Regions from separate parts of the Pararhizobium capsulatum DSM 1112 genome, predicted to be linked through region 2. Evidence: predicted binding sites of a transcription regulator. Region 2 holds the regulator's gene; the other holds the start of a gene.
The links. Region 2 encodes PhoB, which activates phosphate uptake and scavenging genes when phosphate is short. Its sites were predicted from a motif close to TGTCATNNANCTGTCAT; they were not measured.

Region 1: QO002_RS15200 (DUF47 domain-containing protein) is a predicted target of PhoB. The motif match lies at 4,844-4,860, and genes of this name have one in related genera.

What each region holds. Positions count from the first base shown of each region.
Region 1 is NZ_JAUSVF010000001.1:3,115,404-3,125,478, reverse strand. It holds gene recN (DNA repair protein RecN) at 1-1,242, shown strand, start outside; gene QO002_RS15210 (GAF domain-containing sensor histidine kinase) at 1,251-2,441, opposite strand; gene ligA (NAD-dependent DNA ligase LigA) at 2,618-4,777, shown strand; gene QO002_RS15200 (DUF47 domain-containing protein) at 4,897-5,541, shown strand; gene QO002_RS15195 (inorganic phosphate transporter) at 5,541-6,542, shown strand; gene QO002_RS15190 (fumarylacetoacetate hydrolase family protein) at 6,644-7,366, shown strand; gene panC (pantoate--beta-alanine ligase) at 7,551-8,426, shown strand; gene panB (3-methyl-2-oxobutanoate hydroxymethyltransferase) at 8,427-9,248, shown strand; gene QO002_RS15175 (AzlC family ABC transporter permease) at 9,551-10,075, shown strand, end outside.
Region 2 is NZ_JAUSVF010000001.1:1,010,703-1,020,777, reverse strand. It holds gene QO002_RS04820 (substrate-binding domain-containing protein) at 1-1,020, shown strand, start outside; gene pstC (phosphate ABC transporter permease subunit PstC) at 1,120-2,604, shown strand; gene pstA (phosphate ABC transporter permease PstA) at 2,601-3,923, shown strand; gene pstB (phosphate ABC transporter ATP-binding protein PstB) at 3,936-4,751, shown strand; gene phoU (phosphate signaling complex protein PhoU) at 4,825-5,538, shown strand; gene phoB (phosphate regulon transcriptional regulator PhoB) at 5,642-6,325, shown strand; gene ftrA (transcriptional regulator FtrA) at 6,326-7,357, opposite strand; gene QO002_RS04785 (rhodanese-like domain-containing protein) at 7,416-7,853, shown strand; gene QO002_RS04780 (GNAT family N-acetyltransferase) at 7,857-8,414, shown strand; gene QO002_RS04775 (GcrA family cell cycle regulator) at 8,378-8,911, opposite strand; gene QO002_RS04770 (aspartate aminotransferase family protein) at 9,324-10,075, shown strand, end outside.

The sequences.
Region 1 (10,075 bases), 2.1 Mb from region 2:
CTTCTCGATGCCTTCGGCGGTCTTGCGGACGAGGCGATCGGCGTCTCGGAGCTTTACCGCGTCTGGAAAGATGCCGAGCGCACCCTGCGTAAGCATCGCGAAAAGGTCGAGGCTGCCGCGCGGGAGGCCGACTATTTGCGTTCGTCAGTTGAAGAACTCGAAACCTTGTCGCCACAGGACGGCGAGGAAGAAGAACTTGCCGAACGTCGCTCGCGCATGATGAAGGCCGAGCGCATTGCCGTTGACATCAACGAGGCCAGCGAATTCCTCAACGGCAATGGGTCGCCCGTGCCGCTGATCGCCTCGCTCGTGCGCCGGCTGGAGCGCAAGAGCCATGAGGCGCCGGGGCTTCTGGAAGAGACCGTCACCTTTCTCGACACCGCTCTCAACCATCTGTCGGATGCTCAGATGGCGGTCGAGGCAGCCTTGCGCAAGACGGAATATGACCCGAAGGAACTGGAGCGTGTCGAGGAGCGCCTGTTTGCGTTACGCGCCGCCGCCCGCAAATATTCTGTTCCGGTCACCGGCCTGCCGGCACTCGCCGTGAAGATGATCTCCGACCTTGCTGATCTCGATGCCGGCGAGGAGAAGCTGAAGCAGCTGCAAGGCCAGCTGACGCTGACCAAGTCTACTTACGATTCAGCGGCTATCCTGCTTTCAGAGAAACGCCAGAATACCGCAACGGCTCTTTCCGGGGCCGTCATGGCGGAATTGCCGGCGTTGAAACTGGAACGCGCGCGCTTCATGGTCGAGGTTTCGAGCGATCCGCAGAACGCTGCCGCCGAAGGTATCGACATCGTTGAATTCCACGTCCAGACCAATCCCGGCACCCGCCCGGGTCCGATCATGAAGGTGGCATCCGGCGGCGAACTTTCGCGCTTCCTGCTGGCGCTGAAGGTCGCGCTTGCTGATCGCGGCTCGGCACCGACCCTCGTCTTCGACGAAATCGACACGGGCGTCGGTGGTGCAGTGGCCGATGCGATCGGCCAGCGGTTGAAGCGTCTGTCGGACAAGGTTCAGGTACTGTCCGTAACCCATGCGCCACAGGTCGCTGCCCGCGCAGCAACCCATCTGCTGATCTCGAAAGGTCCTTCGACCGAAAAGGCCGAGACCATCGCCACCCGCGTCGCCCGCATGGACAACAAGGCCCGTACCGAGGAAATCGCTCGCATGCTCGCCGGCGCATCAGTTACGGAAGAGGCGAGGGCTGCGGCGGCACGATTGTTAGCGGGAAACGGGTAGGCAGCGCTCTATAGCGGCATCGTGAACGTAAACCGGGTCTCATCCGGGGTGGAAATCACTGATATTCTTCCGTCGTGAACGCGGGCGATCTCGCTGGCGATGAAGAGCCCGAGACCCAGGCCTTGCTGGCTGCCACGAACCTCTCCGCGGAAGAAGGGACGAAACAGCGTTTCCATGGCCTTTTTCGAGATGGGCGCGCCACCATTCGTGACCCACAACTGAAGTTCGCTACCGGTGGTTTTTCCACCAACCTCGATCGGGATAGCCGGATCGCCGTGGGTTACGGCGTTGCCGAGCAGATTGGAAAGCAGTTGCGATATCCGCGGGTGGTCGCAGTGCACATCCTGATCGAGCTGGAAGTCGGTCTTGATCTCGCGCTGTGGGTAGATCGTGCGGATCTCGTCAACAATATGCTCCAGAACCGGTCGAAGAGGGGCTTTCGCAGCCGTTTCGAGCTTGAGACCATCACCCAGGCGGGCGCGCGCAAAGTCCATCACATTGTCCACGAGGTCGCGCATTCGGACGGCGCTCGACTGCATAGCGGCAAGCACGTCCTGCCCGCCGTCGCCAACACCGACGCGCGACAGGCGGCGGATACCCGCCATCAGCGCGGCCAGCGGATTGCGAAGGTCATGACCCAGAACGGCGATGAACTGCTCGCGCACCTCGGAAAGCTCCCGCTCTTCGGCGAGATGAGCCCGCGCCTCGACAAGATCCTGATTGCTGTCCAGATTGCTGGCAATGAGTTTGGCAAAAAGCGTAAACATGCCGATCGTCTCGGGATTCTGCACCTTGGCAGGGGCCGGATCGATTGCGCACAACGTTCCGAAGAACGTCCCGTCACGCCGGATGATTGGCACCGAGATGTAGCTCTGGAAGCCGTAGGTCAGGGGCGTGTGATGGGTTCGAAAATGCGGATCTTCATCGACGTGGTCGATGACGACGAGCTGGTGGCTCTGGCGGATTTCGTGACAGATGGTCGATTCGAGTTGAAGTTCGCCACCGGGCTTGAGACCAAAGTGGATATTGTCGAGAACCGAGCACGCGACCCACTTTTTATCGGTCACACGCGCGACGGCCGCGAAACCCATGCCGGTGGTTCGGCAGACCACTTCAAGAATCGTCGGCACATCGGCCATCCGGCCTATGAGTTGGACGTCTCTGTCGGTATCGTTCATTTCGACGTCCGTATTGCGCATGATCTGATCGTTTTAGCCGGAATGTCCAACCGAGTCATTTGCTTTTGATAAGATGCGGTTTATTCGATAGCACGGAATAGCCTGCCTGTGATTGATCCGCGGTCACTGCGGTCCAAACCTCTTCCCATCGCGCCGATTTGCTCTAAAACGTTCCCCGCATTCGAGGAGTTACTGTCATGTCGACCGCATCCGTCGCCGTTGAAAATCTCACCCTGGAAGACGCCGCTGCCGAGCTTGATCGGCTGGCGGGCGAGCTTGCCGATCACGACGCGCTTTACCACGGCAAGGACGCGCCGGAGATATCGGATGCAGACTACGACGCGCTGAAGCGCCGCAACGAGGAGATCGAGGCGCGCTTCCCGGAACTCGTGCGCGCCGACAGCCCATCAAGGAAGGTCGGCGCGGCACCCTCAGGCATCTTTCAGCAGATTGTCCATGCCCGACCGATGCTCTCGCTCGACAACGTCTTTTCGGATGAAGACGTGCGCGACTTTATCAACAGCGTCTATCGCTTCCTCGGTCGCTTGCCGGACAATTCGATCGCCTTTACCGCCGAGCCGAAGATCGACGGTCTCTCCATGTCGCTGCGGTACGAAAACGGCAAGCTCGTCAGCGCTGCCACCCGCGGCGACGGCACGGCCGGCGAGAATGTCACTGCCAACATTCGCACCATCAAGGAGATCCCGCAGACGCTTCCGACCAGCGTACCCGCCATCGTCGAAGTGCGCGGCGAAGTCTATATGGCGAAAAGCGACTTTTTGGCGCTGAACGCCCAGATGGAAGCCGAAGGCAAGCAGACCTATGTCAATCCGCGCAACACGGCCGCCGGGTCGCTGCGCCAGCTCGATCCCACGATCACAGCCAGCCGCAAGCTGAAATTCTTCGCCTATGCCTGGGGTGAAATTTCAGAAATGCCGGCCGACACGCAGCTCGGCATGGTAGAGGTCTTCAAAAGCTGGGGCTTCCCGGTCAACCCGCTGATGAAGCGGCTTTCCTCCGTCGAAGCGATCATTGAGCATTACAACGAGATCGGCCTGAAGCGCCAGGATCTCGACTACGATATCGACGGCGTCGTCTACAAGGTCGACCAGCTCGACCTGCAGCAGCGCCTCGGCTTCCGCTCGCGCTCGCCGCGTTGGGCGACAGCCCACAAGTTCCCGGCCGAGCAGGCTTTCACCACGGTCGAGAACATCGACATCCAGGTCGGTCGCACCGGCGCACTGACGCCCGTTGCCCGCCTGACGCCCGTCACTGTCGGCGGCGTCGTCGTCACCAATGCAACGCTGCACAATGCCGATTATATCGAGGGCATCGGCAACAGCGGCGAACGCATCCGCGAGTTGGACCATGATATCCGCATCGGGGATACCGTGATCGTTCAGCGCGCGGGCGACGTCATTCCGCAGGTTCTTGATGTGGTCATGGAAAAACGCCCCGCTAATGCGGTGCGCTACGAGTTCCCGAGGGTCTGCCCGGTCTGCGGCAGCCATGCGGTGCGCGAGCGCAACGAGAAGACCGGCAAGCTCGATTCTGTCACCCGCTGCACCGGCGGTTTCGTCTGCCGGGCACAGGCCGTCGAGCACCTGAAGCACTTCGTCTCCCGCAATGCCTTCGATATCGAGGGATTGGGCTCCAAGCAGATCGATTTCTTCTTCGAGGCGGAAGACCCGTCGCTGTCGATCAAGACGGCGCCCGATATCTTCACTTTGCAGCGCCGGCAGGAGGCCTCGACGCTGACCAAGCTGGAAAACATCGACGGCTTCGGCAAGGTCAGCGTGCGAAAACTCTTCGACGCGATCAACGATCGCCGCGCGGTCGCTCTGCATCGTCTGATCTATGCGCTCGGCATCCGCCATGTCGGCGAAACGACGGCGAAGCTTTTGGCGCGCTCCTATAGCAGCTACGCCGCCTTCGCCGAAGCGATGGTTGCGGCCGGCGATCTGACGTCCGAAGCCTGGAGCGACCTCAATACGATTGACGGCATCGGAGAAGTCGTCGCCCGTGCCATCGTCGAGTTCTTCAAGGAAGAGCGCAATATGGACGTCGTCTCGCGGCTTTTGAGCGAGGTGACACCCATCGATGCAGAAGCCCCGGTCGCGAGTTCCAGTCCCGTCGCGGGAAAGACTGTCGTGTTTACCGGCTCGCTGGAAAAGATGACCCGCGACGAGGCAAAGGCGATGGCCGAAAGGCTCGGCGCCAAGGTCGCAGGCTCGGTTTCGAAGAAGACGGACCTGCTGGTGGCCGGTCCCGGCGCTGGCTCCAAGCTCGAAAAAGCTCGCGAATTAGGCGTCGAAACAACGGATGAAGACGGCTGGTTTACCCTGATCGGTGGGTAACCGGCCAAGAAATTCCGCAAAAGCTTTCCTTCTTGCCTTGCCTTCTCTATGAGGGCTGCCAGATTTATGACAGTTTTATGACTGTTCCGTGACGCTGGAAAACACAGATAGGTTGGATAATGCTGGGCTGGTTCCGTAAGCTGATGCCGCGCGAAGACAAGTTCTTCGAGCTTTTCGAGGCGCATTCGCGCACGGTGGTCGGCGCAGCCGATGCCTTGAAGGCGCTGCTCGCAGGCGAGGGCGATCACGATGCCAACTGCAACCGCATCGTCGCGCTGGAAGACCAGGCCGATAACATCACCCGCGAGGTGATGCTGGCCGTTCGCCGCAGCTTCATCACCCCGTTTGACCGTGGCGACATCAAGGATCTGATCCAGTCGATGGATGACGCCATCGACATGATGCACAAGACGGTCAAGACTATCCGCCTGTTCGAACAGAAGACGTTTGATCCCGGCATGCGCGAAATGGGCGTTCTCGTCGTCGATGCCGCGCGCCTGATCGCGGAGGCCATTCCGCTGCTCGATCGCATGGGTCCGAACGCCCAGCGTCTGAGCGCCATCGCCGAAGAGATCACCCGTGTCGAGGGCCGCTCTGACGAGCTGCACGACGAAGGCCTGAAGGATCTCTTCAAGCGCCACGGTCAGTCCAACCCGATGGCCTATATCATCGGCAGCGAGATTTATGGCGAGCTGGAAAAGGTCGTCGATCGCTTCGAGGACGTCGCCAATGAAATCAGCGGCATCGTGATCGAGAACGTCTGATGGATGCCACGCTGGCCTTTCCGCTGCTCGTCGCGCTCATCGGCGTCGCGCTGTTCTTCGACTTTCTGAACGGCCTGCACGACGCAGCAAATTCGATCGCGACCATCGTCTCGACGCGGGTGCTGCGGCCGCAATATGCGGTCATGTGGGCGGCCTTCTTCAATTTCATTGCCTTCCTGTTCTTCGGTCTGCATGTGGCCGAAACGCTCGGCACCGGCATCATCGATCCGAAGATCGTCACGCCTGCCGTTATCTTTGCGGCCCTGACGGGCGCGATCGTCTGGAACATCGTCACCTGGATCTTCGGCATTCCGTCGAGTTCGTCGCACGCGTTGATCGGCGGTCTTGTCGGGGCAGGGCTTGCCTCGACGGGCGGCGATGCGATCGTGCTTGCCGGCCTTGCCAAGACGGTCGCCGCGATCTTCATGTCGCCGATGATCGGCTTTGTGCTTGCGCTCTTCCTCGTCCTGATCGTGTCCTGGATCTGCATTCGCCAGACACCCTTTGCCGTCGATCGCAGTTTCCGTGGCCTGCAGTTCATTTCCGCGTCACTCTATTCGCTCGGTCACGGCGGCAACGATGCGCAGAAGACTATGGGCATAATTGCCGTTCTGCTGTTCTCGCAGGGTTATCTCGGCTCGACCTTCTACGTACCCTTCTGGGTGGTCATCACCTGCCAGTCGGCCATGGCGCTCGGCACGCTCTTTGGCGGCTGGCGCATCGTGCATACGATGGGCTCGAAGATCACGCGGCTCAACCCGATGCAGGGGTTCTGCGCCGAAACGGGTGGTGCCTTGACGTTATTCGGCGCCACCTGGCTCGGTATCCCGGTGTCCACGACCCATACCATCACCGGCGCCATCATCGGCGTGGGTGCTGCCCGCCGCGTTTCGGCCGTGCGCTGGGGGCTTGCTGGCAATATCGTCATCGCGTGGTTCCTGACGCTGCCGGCGGCGGCTGTCATCTCGGCGCTGACCTATTTCATCGTCTCGCTATTCTGATCGTCGCGATTTTCGCGAAAATCGCTGAGGACAGAGGCGTTTCATGATGTCAGTATGGTGGCAGGTGCCCGCAGAGGCGCCGCCAACCGAGGAAAACATTCATGAAGCTTGCTACCTTGAAGGATTCGACTCGTGACGGGCGACTGGTTGTCGTGTCAAAGGATCTTACCCGTTGCTCGGAGGTCGGACACATCGCCCGCACCCTGCAGGCTGCGCTGGACGATTGGGCCTATGTCGGTCCCCGGCTGGAGAGGGTGGCAGAGGGTGTCGAAACCGGTGCACAGCCGACCATACGGTTTCACGAACATGATGCGGCGTCTCCGCTGCCGCGCGCCTTTGCATCCAGTCTTGGTGGCTATTTCTCGGCGCCGCGCGATCCCCTGAACATTTCATCTGGTGAAGCGCAGGTGGAAGCCCGTGCCGTTGTTATTCTCGATGATTTCTTGACCGATGCGGATGCCTCGTCCAACGGCCCTCAAGTCGCGCTGGTCATGCTTGCGGCGACCGTTTCGGCCAATGGCGGCGATACTGCCTTTTCACCGGTTGCCGTCACGCGCGATGAGCTTGAAAATCTTTCGCTGCATCTCACCATCAACGGAAACCCTGTTTCCGACAGTTCGAAAAGCGGCGCAGGCAGCTCCATTGATGATATTGCCATACCGGCGCCGAACCGCTCCCTTGGTGCCGGCAGTATCGTGATCACCGGTCTGGACGGTGTCCAGACGACTGTGCGCGCAGGAGACACATTTCGCCTGGAGAGCAATGATCGCACCGGCCACTCGATATTCGGCGCGATTGAACGGAAGACTGCTTCGGCGGGCTGAATTCTTCACCTTCCACGAGGAGAGGTGGACAGTCAGTCCCATGTGTTGTCCACCTTCTAATTCCTGAATTGTTTTTTTGCACTGCACGCGCTAGGAAGGCGCGCCCGTTGCCAGCGCTCTGCTTGCGTATCCCGGCACCGGCGCGTCGGCCTTCTGCCGACCTGACGGATTGGAGGATCCGGTTATGGAAACCATCACGACAATCGCGGAGCTTCGCGCCCGCCTTGCACCGCACCGGCTTGCCGGAAAGTCCATCGGTCTTGTTCCGACCATGGGTTATTTGCATGTAGGACATATGGAACTTGTGGCGCGCGCCCGGGCGTCAAGCGACATCGTTGTCGTCAGCCTGTTCGTGAACCCACTGCAGTTCGGCGCCAACGAGGATCTTGCCAAATATCCGCGCAATCTCGAGCGGGATGAGGCCATGCTCGTGGAAGGCGGCGTCGATTTCCTCTTCGCTCCGGGCGTCAAGGATATGTATCCGCGTCCGATGGAAGCCGTCGTGGATGTGCCGACGCTGGGCAGCGAGCTTGAAGGCTCCGTTCGTCCCGGCCATTTCGCGGGTGTCGCCACCGTCGTGACCAAACTTTTCAACATCATTCAGCCGGATCGCGCCTTCTTTGGCGAAAAGGATTTTCAGCAGCTGCAGTTGATCCGGCGCATGGTCGCCGATCTGGCGCAGCCGGTCGAGGTCATCGGCGTGCCGACGGTGCGCGAAGCCGATGGGCTCGCCTGTTCGTCACGCAATGTCTATCTTACGCCTGAGGAACGAGCCGCTGCCGCGATCGTGCCAAAGGCGCTTGACGAGGCCTCGCGGCTGGTGGCCGAAGGCGTCACCGATGTCGGCGCGCTCGAGCTGGCGATCAGTGAATTCATCGACACTGAGCCGCTGGCAAAGCCGGAAGTGATCGCGATCCGCGATCCCGAAACCTTGCGAATTGTCAGCGAAATCGGTGAAAAACCGGTTCTTCTGTTGCTTTTTATCCGCTTCGGGAGCACGAAACTGCTCGATAACAGGGTCATCGACCCCAAAAACGTGAAATTCGCAAAGGTGGCTTGAATGAGTGTACATACAGCGAAACGGCGCCTGGCGCCGGCCGACATCAAGGCACTCAAGGGCGAGCGCCCAATCGTAAGCCTCACCGCCTACACGACGCCAGTCGCCAAGCTGCTCGATCCGCACGTGGATTTCATGCTGGTCGGCGATAGCCTCGGCATGGTGCTTTATGGTCTCGATTCGACTGTCGGCGTGACCATTGAGATGATGATCGCCCATGGTCAGGCCGTCATGCGCGGCTCGTCCAATGCCTGCGTCGTCGTCGACCTGCCGTTCGGCTCCTATCAGATGTCGAAGGAGCAGGCCTTCGAGACGGCCGCCCGCGTTCTGAAGGAAACTGGCTGTTCTGCCGTCAAGCTCGAAGGAGGTGGTGAAATGGCTGAAACGGTCCGTTTCCTCACCGAGCGCGGCATTCCGGTGCTCGGCCATGTGGGCCTTATGCCGCAGCTCATCAACACCACGGGCGGTTATCGCTCGCTTGGCCGCAACGACAAGGAAGTGGAGAAGATCCGCCGCGATGCCGCAGCCATCGAAGAAGCCGGCGCTTTTGCGATCGTCATCGAAGGCACGGTCGAGCCGGTTGCGCGTGAGATCACATCGCAAGTCAATGTGCCAACCATCGGCATTGGCGCGTCGCCGGCCTGCGACGGGCAGGTTCTCGTCGTAGATGACGTGCTCGGCATCTTCACGGATTTCAAGCCGCGCTTCGTCAAGCATTTCGCCAATCTTGCACCTCTCATGAGCGAAGCCTTCGCGACCTATGCTGCCGAGGTGAAGGCGCGCAGCTTCCCAGGCCCTGAGCATACGTTCCAGCTCAAGCGTTGATTTATATGGTTTTCCCTTCTCCCCGTCTTCGGGGAGAAGGTGCCCGAAGGGCGGATGAGGGGCTGAATCTCGACATTCTCGGGGGGAGGAGAGTTTTGTCCCTCACCCTGGCCCACTCTCCGCAGGCGGGGAGAGGGGAAGATCGCGTCTCTTTTCGCCATCCGGGATGAGTGACCTCTGCATCAGCAAAACGGATCGCTTCATCAAACTTATTCAATTGTCGCACCGCCTTTGCCGGCCTATTTCAGGCTTTCATTTCGTAAGGCAGAAGCTGTGCGTCTGCCGCCCCCAAAGGCATGCTCATGATCAACGACGAGTTCTGGCAAGGCGTGCGCCGCGGCTTTCCCATCATGCTTGCTGCGTCGCCGTTCGGCGCGCTCTTCGGAGCGCTTGCCATCGACAATGGTTTTTCAATCTTCGATGCCGTGTTCATGAGCGTGACCGTCTACGCGGGCGCGAGCCAGATGGTCGGCATCGAACTCTTCAATCACAACGTCCAGCCATGGCTGATCGTGCTTTCGGTCTTTGCCGTCAACTTCCGCCACATTCTCTATTCGGCGTCACTCGCCCGCTATATCGGCCATTTCAGCCCGCTACAGAAGCTTGTCGCCTTCTTCCTGCTGACAGACCCGCAATATGCCGAATCGGAAAAGAAGGGCGAGAGCGGCGAGACCGTAAGCTTCATCTGGTACCTCGGTTTCGGCATGATCATCTATCTGCCTTGGCAGATCATGACGCTGATCGGCGCGATCTTTGGCCAGATGATCGGCGATCCGAAGGCCATCGGCCTCGATGTGCTGCTTCCCATTTATTTCATGGGTCTGGTT
Region 2 (10,075 bases):
CTTACTGCTGCAGCCCTGGTTGCATCGGTTGCCTTTGCCGGCGCCGCTGCTGCCCGTGACCAGATCCAGGTCGCCGGCTCCTCCACCGTTCTTCCTTATGCCAAGATCGTTGCCGAAACTTTCGGCGAAACCTTCCCGGACTTCAAGACCCCGGTCGTTGAATCCGGCGGCACCGGCGCGGGTCTGAAGGAATTCTGCAAGGGCGTCGGCCCGGACACCATCGACGTTGCCAATGCTTCGCGCAAGATCAAGGACAGCGAGCTGGAAACCTGCAAGTCGAACGGCGTAACCGAAGTTCAGGAAATCAAGTTCGGCTATGACGGCATCGTTTTCGCAACCGACGCCAGCAATGCCGACCTGAAGCTGGTTCCGAAGGACCTGTACCTTGCGCTGGCCGCTGAAGTCGTCGTTGACGGCAAGCTCGTTGCCAACCCCTACAAGAAGTGGTCGGAAGTCAACAAGGACCTGCCGGACGTTGAAATCGCCGCTTACATCCCGGGCGAAAAGCACGGCACCCGCGAAGTCTTCGACGAGAAAGTTCTCGCTGCAGGCTGCAAGGAAGTCGGCGCTACCGACGTCATCAAGGGCCTGATTGCGGACGAGAAAGAAGCTGCCAAGAAGTGCATCGCCGTTCGTAAGGACGGTCTGGCGATCGACATCGATGGCGACTACACCGAAACGCTTGCTCGTATCGCCTCCAACAAGAACGGCATCGGCGTCTTCGGCCTGTCCTTCTACGAAAACAACGCCGACAAGCTGAAGGTCGCTACCGTCAGCGGCATCGCTCCTTCGGCTGAGACCGTCGCTTCCGGCGAATATCCGGTTTCCCGCCCGCTGTTCTTCTATGTCAAGAAGGCACACCTCGGCGTTATCCCGGGCCTCAAGGAATATGTCGAGTTCTTCCTTGACGACCAGATGATCGGCGCTGACAGCCCGCTCGCAGCTTACGGCCTGGTTCCGGCTCCGGACGCAGAACGCGAAGAAGTCCGCAAGGCCTTCTCTGCCGGCAACATGCTCTGATATAAACATCAGACCAGCGGCACGGCATTTTCTGCCGTGCCGTATCCCTCGTTCGCAATGCCGGCTTTCAATGATTGACAGGGCCGGGGGGACCTATTGATGAACACCTCTCTGATTTTTTTGATTGTTTTGATAATAGGCCTTGGCGCCTATTTCGTTGCGAGATCGCGGGCCGTCGCCAGTGCGAACGGCAAGCTTTCCATACTTCATTCCCTTCCCGGCTATCACGGCACCTACGCGGCGATCTGGGCGACCCTTCCGGCACTCGTCGTGCTCGGCGTCTGGCTTGTCGCCAGTCCGATGGTGATAGAAAAGACCATCCGTAATTCTCTTCCCGAAGGCGTGACCAGCCAGGGCGCAGCACCGACCGAACTGGCGCTGGGTCAGGTTATTTCCGTGGCCAACGGCCTGCGGCTGCTCAGCGACGACGAGCTTGCCACGGTGACCAACCGTAGCGCCAATCTGCGCGAAACGCTGGCCGCCAAAGGCATTCCCATGGCAAGCGACGGAGAGCCCTATCTGCTCACCTCCGCCGAGGCGTACAACTCCGCGAAGGATGGCAGCCAGCTCACCATGGCGGCTGTCGTGATCATCCTTTCGATCGCGGGCGCGGTTTTTGCGCTTCGCGGCATCTCCGCTCCGTTCCGCGCCCGCAACCGTGTCGAGCGCGTCATGCTGGGGGGGCTGCTGCTGGCGTCGTCCATCGCCATTCTGACGACGGTTGGCATCATCGGCTCGATGCTTTCGGAAGCCATCCGCTTCTTCCAGTCGGTTTCGCCCAGCACCTTCTTTTTTGGAACGGTCTGGGATCCGCGCTTTTCGGCGGCCGGCAGCGGCGGCACGGAAGGACAGTTCGGCCTCCTGCCGCTTCTTGCAGGCACGCTCTACATCGCCTTCGTCGCCATGCTGTTTGCCGTACCCGTTGGCCTTTTTGCAGCGATCTACATGGCGGAGTACGCTCGTCCTGCCGTTCGCGGCATCGCCAAGCCACTCCTCGAAATTCTCGCGGGCATCCCGACCATCGTCTACGGCTTCTTCGCCCTGATCACGGTCGGTCCGTTCCTGCGCGACGTGTCGGCCCAGCTCAACGGGCTCATCACCGGCAACTACGTGAACTTCATTCAGGCGCAGAGCGTTCTGACGGCCGGTATCGTCATGGGCATCATGCTGATCCCCTTCGTTTCCTCGCTCTCCGACGACATCATCACCCAGGTTCCGCGCTCGCTGCGTGACGGCTCGCTCGGCCTTGGTGCAACCCGGTCGGAAACAATCAAGAAGGTCGTGCTCCCCGCTGCCCTTCCGGGCATCGTCGGCGCTCTCCTGCTGACGGCCTCGCGTGCTGTCGGTGAAACCATGATCGTCGTGCTTGCCGCCGGCGTTGCCGCCCGCATGCAGTTCAATCCCTTCGAAGCGATGACGACCGTCACGGTCAAGATCGTCAATCAGCTGACAGGCGACCTCGAGTTCAACTCGCCACAGACCCTTGTGGCCTTTGCACTCGGCATCACCCTGTTTGCGATCACGCTTTGCCTCAACATCTACGCGCTCTACATCGTGCGCAAATACCGGGAGCAGTACGAATGACCGAGATCTCCGCTTCCGCACCCTCCGCCTTCGTCCGTCCCGCCCAGGCACGCCGCGACATCGGCATCAAGAAACGCTACCGCGCCGAAAGACGCTTCCGGGCCTATGGCGTGGCGGCGATCCTGACCGGCCTGTTCTTCCTGTTCGTGCTGCTTTGGACGGTCGTCTCCAACGGTTACACCGCCTTCCTGCAGACGACGATCACCCTGCCGATCGAGTTCTCCGAGAAGGTCATCGATCCGAAGAACGAACGCGCCGACAATCCCGCAAAGCTGATGACGGCGAATTATCCGCTGCTCGTCCGCGATGCTCTGGTGAAGGCGTTGAACATCGATCCGTCGAACCGTGCGCTGGTCAAGCAGGCGACCGACATGGTTTCGGCCAGCGCCCGCGTCCAGCTGCGTAACATTGTCGTCAACAACCAGTCCGCCATCGGCACGACGCAGAACGTTTCTCTGCTGGCCGAAGGCAATATCGACAGCGCCAACAAGGGCCAGATCGATCTCGCCGTGCCGGAAGCCAACCGCAAGGTGAAGGACCAGCAGATCGAGTGGATGAAGACGCTCACCGAGAGCGGTTCGCTCACGAAGTCCTTCAACACCGGCCTCTTCACCTTCGGCGCATCGAGCCGTCCGGAAGCAGCCGGCATCGGCGTCGCGGCGCTCGGCTCCCTCTACATGATGTTGATCGTGCTCGTTCTTGCCCTGCCGATCGGTGTTTGTGCATCGATCTACCTGGAAGAGTTCGCGCCGAAGAACCGCTTGACCGACCTGATCGAGGTGAACATCAACAACCTCGCGGCCGTTCCGTCGATTGTCTACGGTCTGCTTGGCCTAGCGGTGTTCATCAACTTCGCCGGCATGCCCCGCTCGGCTGCTCTCGTTGGCGGTCTCGTCCTGACGCTGATGACGCTTCCGACGATCATCATCGCGACCCGCGCGGCGCTGAAGGCCGTGCCGCCTTCGATCCGCTCTGCGGCTCTGGGTCTCGGCGCCTCGAAGATGCAGACCATCTTCCATCATGTCCTGCCGCTCGCCATGCCGGGCGTTCTGACCGGAACGATCATCGGCCTTGCCCATGCGCTTGGCGAAACCGCCCCGCTGCTGCTCATCGGCATGGTCGCCTTCGTCGTCGATTATCCTGGCTCGCCGATGGAGCCCTCCACTGCCCTGCCCGTGCAGATCTACATGTGGGCCAATGAAGCAGAACGTGCATTCGTCGAACGGACGTCGGGAGCGATCATCATCCTCCTGGTATTCCTCGTCGTCATGAACCTTGGCGCAATCCTGTTGCGGCGTCGCTTTGAGCGTCGCTGGTAGTGAGGTAGAAACATGAACATGATGTCCGAAGCAGCAGTCGAAAAGGCTCTCGAGCAGAAAATGAATACCATACCCTACAAGATGATCGGCAAGGATGTTTCCGTCTATTACGGCGAGAAGCGCGCTCTTTTCGATGTGAACCTCAACGTCCGCGAAAACACCGTCACCGCTTTGATCGGCCCTTCGGGCTGCGGCAAGTCGACATTCCTGCGCACGCTGAACCGCATGAACGACACGATCGACGGCTGCCGCGTGACCGGCAAGATCACGCTCGACGAAGACGATATCTACGATCCGACGATCGACGTCGTGGAACTGCGTGCCCGCGTCGGCATGGTGTTCCAGAAGCCGAACCCGTTCCCCAAGTCGATCTATGAGAACGTCTCCTACGGCCCGCGTATCCACGGTCTCGCCCGCTCGAAGGCGGAGTTCGACCAGGTGGTCGAGCAGAGCCTGCAGAAAGCCGGCCTCTGGAACGAGGTGAAGGATCGCCTGCATGAGCCGGGCACCGGCCTCTCGGGTGGTCAGCAGCAGCGTCTGTGCATTGCACGCGCCGTTGCGGTCAGCCCGGAAGTAATCCTGATGGACGAGCCCTGCTCGGCTCTCGACCCTATCGCAACCGCAAAGGTCGAGGAACTGATCCACGAACTGCGCGCCAACTTCACGATCGTCATCGTCACGCACTCGATGCAGCAGGCAGCCCGCGTTTCGCAGCGCACCGCCATGTTCCACCTCGGCAATCTCGTCGAGGAGAACGATACCGACAAGATGTTCACCAACCCGGACGACCAGCGCACCCAGGACTACATCATGGGCCGTTTCGGCTGACGATGCGGTCTGCCGCCAGCCACTGGCCAAGCGGCGGACACCTGGAAACTGACCATGATCCGAAGGAACGACGATGAGCTCTACACATATTGTTTCCGTCTATGACGAAGACCTGAAATATCTTTCACGCCGGATTTCCGAGATGGGCGGCCTGGCCGAGCAGATGGTCGGCGATTCTGTCCGCGCCCTCGTCAACGCCGATCTCGCCCTTGCCCAAAAGGTCATCTCCGATGACGTCGTGCTGGACGAGGCAGAACGTCAGATCGGTGAAAAGGCGATCATCACCATCGCCAAGCGCCAGCCGATGGCGGCCGACCTGCGCGAAATCATGGGATCGATCCGCATCGCTGCCGATCTGGAACGCGTCGGCGACCTCGGCAAGAACACCGCCAAGCGCGTTATTGCCGTCGCCAACGCCAGCCTGCCGCGTCAGCTTGCCCGTGGCCTCGAGCACCTTGCCGAGCTTGCCCTGGTGCAGCTCAAGGAAGTGCTGGATGTCTATGCATCCCGCTCGCCGGAAAAGGCCAACAGCATCCGGGAACGCGACGGCGAGATCGACGCGATCTACACGTCGCTTTTTCGCGAACTCTTGACCTACATGATGGAAGATCCGCGCAACATCACGCCCTGCACGCATCTTCTTTTCTGCGCCAAGAACATCGAGCGTATCGGCGATCACGCAACCAACATCGCCGAGACCATCTATTACATGGCGACGGGCGCGCAGCCGGTTGGCGAACGGCCGAAGGACGACACGGCCAATACCGTGGGCGCAATCGGCAACTGACCGCGGCGGCGCGGCAAATGTTGAAAATGACCTAGATTGAACGCCGGACCAGGGAAGGTCCGGCGAGCGCTCTTCCTTTGCGAAAGCGCCCAAGGAGTTGATCATGCAGCCAAGAATTGCCGTTGTGGAAGATGAGGAAGCCCTCAGCGTTCTTCTCCGCTACAATCTGGAAGCCGAAGGTTTCGACGTCGATACCATCAATCGCGGCGACGAAGCCGAAATGCGCCTGCAGGAGCGCTTACCGGACCTGCTCATTCTCGACTGGATGCTGCCCGGCGTTTCCGGCATCGAGCTATGCCGTCGTCTGCGCCAGCGGGCCGAGACCGAGCGCCTACCCATCATCATGCTGACGGCGCGTGGCGAGGAAAGCGAGCGGGTACGTGGCCTTGCCACCGGCGCGGACGATTATGTGGTCAAGCCTTTCTCGACGCCGGAGCTGATGGCGCGGGTCAAGGCGATGCTGCGCCGTGCAAGGCCGGAGGTACTTTCCACGCTCCTCAAATGCGGCGATATCGAGCTTGACCGCGAAACGCACCGGGTTCACCGCAAGACCCGCGAAGTCCGCCTCGGCCCGACAGAATTCCGCCTTCTGGAATTCTTCATGGCCTCTCCCGGCCGTGTTTTCTCGCGCTCGCAGCTGCTGGACGGGGTGTGGGGCCACGACATCTACGTGGATGAACGCACCGTTGACGTCCATGTCGGTCGTCTGCGCAAGGCGTTGAACTTTTCGAACATGCAGGACGTCATCCGCACGGTGCGCGGCGCCGGCTATTCCCTGGAAAGCTGACTATCCTGCCTCGGCAATCGCGGGGCCAGCAAAGGTCTCGCGATAGGCTGTCGGTGTTGTCGCATAGTGTCGCCGAAAATGATGGCGCAAGGTGGCAGCGGCACCAAAACCCGCCAGCTCGGCGATCCTGTCGATCGGGGTCGCGGAATTTTCCAATAGGTCGCGTGCCCGCGTCAGGCGCTCCAGCAGAACCCATTGCGCCGGCGTCGTTCCCGTCGCCGCCTCGAAGCGCCGAAGGAAGGTGCGAGTGCTCATGCCGGAGATATTCGCAAGCGACGCGACGCTGTGATCGGCACCGAGATTGTTGCGGATATGATCGAGAAGCGGTCCCAGGCGCGCGCTTTCGTGAGGTAACGGCACAGCACGCTCGATATACTGCGCCTGTCCACCATCCCTGTGCGGCGGGACGACAAGACGTCGGGCCACCATATTGGCCGCGACCATTCCGTAGTCACGACGAATGAGGTGCAGGCAGAGATCGATGCCGGCAGCGCTCCCGGCTGAAGTCAGGACCGTGCCTTCATCGACGTAGAGAACATCAGGCTGCACGTGAATATCCGGATAACGCTGTTTCAGCGCATCCGTATAACGCCAGTGGGTTGTGGCACGTCGCCCCGCCAGCAGGCCTGCCGCCGCCAGCGCGAAGACGCCCGAGCAGATCGAGAGAATGCGCGCTCCACGTCCATGCGCCGCCGCCAAGGCTTCGCACAGCGCATCCGGCACGGGCGCATCGACGCCGCGCCAGCCGGGCACGATGATTGTCCCGGCTTCCGCCAGCAAATCGAGACCGCCGTCGGCGACAATGCGCACACCACCGGCCGCTCGCATCTCGCCGGGATCGACCCCGGCCACGGCAAAGCGATACCAGTCCGCCCCCATTTCCGGCCGCGGAAGCCCAAAAGCCTCGACCGCAACACCGAATTCGAAGGTGCAGAGACCATCGTAGGCGAGTGCTACGACGAGCGGGCTTGGCGGTTTCGGGTGTCGGTTCAAATCTGGCATGATCTTCACACTATATGGCAAAACTGCCATCTGCCAATCCCACGGACGCCGGCGTATCCAGATGATGACAGCAACCAAGGAGACAATCATGAGCTTCGTCACCGAAATACCGCCCGCATCCGCGGAGGTTACCATCGCTCATTTCCTGCAGAGACTTTCCGTCGAGACCGATTGCGCCGACGTATCCGCCGTTCTTCGCACCGGCGAGCCGGATTTCGCGCTTCTTCACTCCGTCGGGTCCCCGGAAGCCTATGCCCGCCGCCACGTACCCGGCGCGCTCCACCTGCCCCATCGCGAGATCAGCGCCGGGCGCATGGCAGCGTGGCCAATGGAAACGATCTTCGTCGTCTATTGCGCCGGTCCCCATTGCAACGGCGCCGATCAAGCAGCTCTCAAGCTGGCGCGGCTCGGCCGGCCTGTTAAGATCATGATTGGCGGCATCACCGGCTGGGCCGACGAAGGTCTTCCCTTCGCAGCAGGGTCTGAGCCCGGCGACATCAACGCGCTTCCCATCGCAGCGGAGTAGAAAATGACAAACAATGACCTGGAAATCCGACCTTTCGAGCATCGGGATGTGGAGGAGGTGCTCGATCTGATGCGCAGCCTCGCAGTCTTCGAAGGATATATTGACGATTTCCGGGTCACGGCGGCAGATGTTATCGAGCACGGTCTTGGCACCTCACCGCGCTTCGGCGTCTTCGTAGCAACCCTCGCCGACAAGGTTGTCGGCATCGCCGTCCACTACGAGATCCCCTGGACCTACGATCTCAAGCCGGTGGTGGTGTTAAAGGAACTTTTCGTTGCGGCAGAAGCAAGGGGCCTTGGCGCCGGAAAAGCCCTTTTCCAACGGCTGGCCGTCTATGCCGGGGAGATCGGGGCATCCAAAATCGCCTGGACCGTGCTTGATGGAAACGAGCCGCCATGCGCTTCTACGAACATCAGGGCGGCAAGCCCGATACGGTCTGGCGGCCGTGGCTTGTCAGGATGTCATGAAAATGAAAAAGCCGCCCAACCGGAAGGATGGGCGGCTTTTCGAATGAAATTCGTGGCTCAGCGGGCGCGACGACGCTCCGCCGAAGGCTGGTAGGCCAGCTTGGCATGGAATGTGCAATAGGGCGACGTATCCGGAGAGTCATTGCCACAGAAGTGGAATTCTTCCTTCATCGGATCGCCGATCGGCCACTTGCAGGTGCGGTCGGTCAGCTGGGTAAGGCCGAGGCGGCGCGACATCGGAACGACGACATTGCTGCCGACAGACTGGATCTCCGCCTGCTCCATTACATCCAGATCGACCTCTTCCTTCAGGACTGTCGCACCAGCCGGACGGGCGACGGTGCGGGTCGGCGCTGCAGGACGGGCAGCCGCATAGTTCGGTGCTCGGGGTGGCGATGTCGGGCGCTTGGCGCGGGTTGGCGTGGCAGCCGTTCCACCCGCCTTCGCGCGGCCGGGAAGCGACAGCCTGTGAACCTTGCCGATAACAGCGTTCCGGCTCACGCCACCAAGCTGCGCGGCGATCTGGCTTGCACTCAGACCTTCCGACCACAACTTCTTCAGTTTTTCTACGCGCTCGTCTGTCCAGTTCATCGTCTCGCCTCCGTGTCAGCGTCGGTAAGGACAGAATCCATCACCACGCCCCGGCCATGCGCCGAAGCTGAAACGCGATAATACTTTTGGTGACTAGGTCCGCCGCATGCGTCTAGTAATTGCTTATTAACGTAGAGACAGGGCGACTCCGTGACAAGAGTCACCGGAATCCGAGCGAATCGATTTTTAAGTTTTCCCCAACTTGCTGCTGAGGCGTGGCATTTTTGCAAGAGTTGGCGCTTAAAAAAATCACAAGCGCCAAGACCGCGCAAATTGCCGCAAAGCCGGGCCTTTTGTTGACATCGCAGTGCGAAATGTCGATAGTGCCGCTGCCGCCGCAAGGCGGCATTTTTAATTTCTCGGACCCGGTTCTGGCAACGATATCGGGTAGGTAGCGAAGGAGATCCGCGTCATGGCCGAAGCCAAGCCGCTCTATGACACTTACATGCGCGCACCGTTACGGTTCGAGCGCGGGGAAGGCGTCTGGCTGATTGCTGAGGATGGCCGACGTTATCTCGACTTCGCTGCCGGTGTTGCCGTCAACTCGCTCGGCCACGCCCACCCTCACCTCGTCCAGGCCCTGAAGGATCAGGCAGAGAAGGTATGGCACCTGTCGAACCTCTATGAAGTTCCAGGCCAGGAAACGCTGGCCACGCGGCTGACCCAGGCCACTTTCGCTGACAAGGTGTTCTTCACCAATTCCGGCGCCGAAGCGCTGGAATGCGCGATCAAGACAGCGCGGCGCTACCAGTTCTCCAAGGGCCATCCGGAGAAGTTCCACATTATAACCTTCGAAGGCGCCTTTCATGGCCGTACGCTTGCAACCATCGCAGCCGGGGGTCAGGAAAAGTACCTCGAAGGTTTCGGCCCAAAGGCGCCCGGCTTCTATCAGGTGCCCTTTGGCGACATGCCAGCACTCAAGGACGCCATCAACGACGAAACGGCTGCAATCCTGATCGAGCCGATCCAGGGCGAAGGCGGCATTCGCGTCGTGCCGAAGGAATTTCTGGAGGAACTGCGTGCGCTTTGCGACGAATACGGCCTTCTGCTGATTTTTGACGAGGTTCAGTGCGGCATTGGCAGAACGGGCAAGCTCTTTGCCTATGAGTGGAGCGGTATTGCTCCCGACATCATGGCCGTTGCCAAGGGTATCGGCGGCGGTTT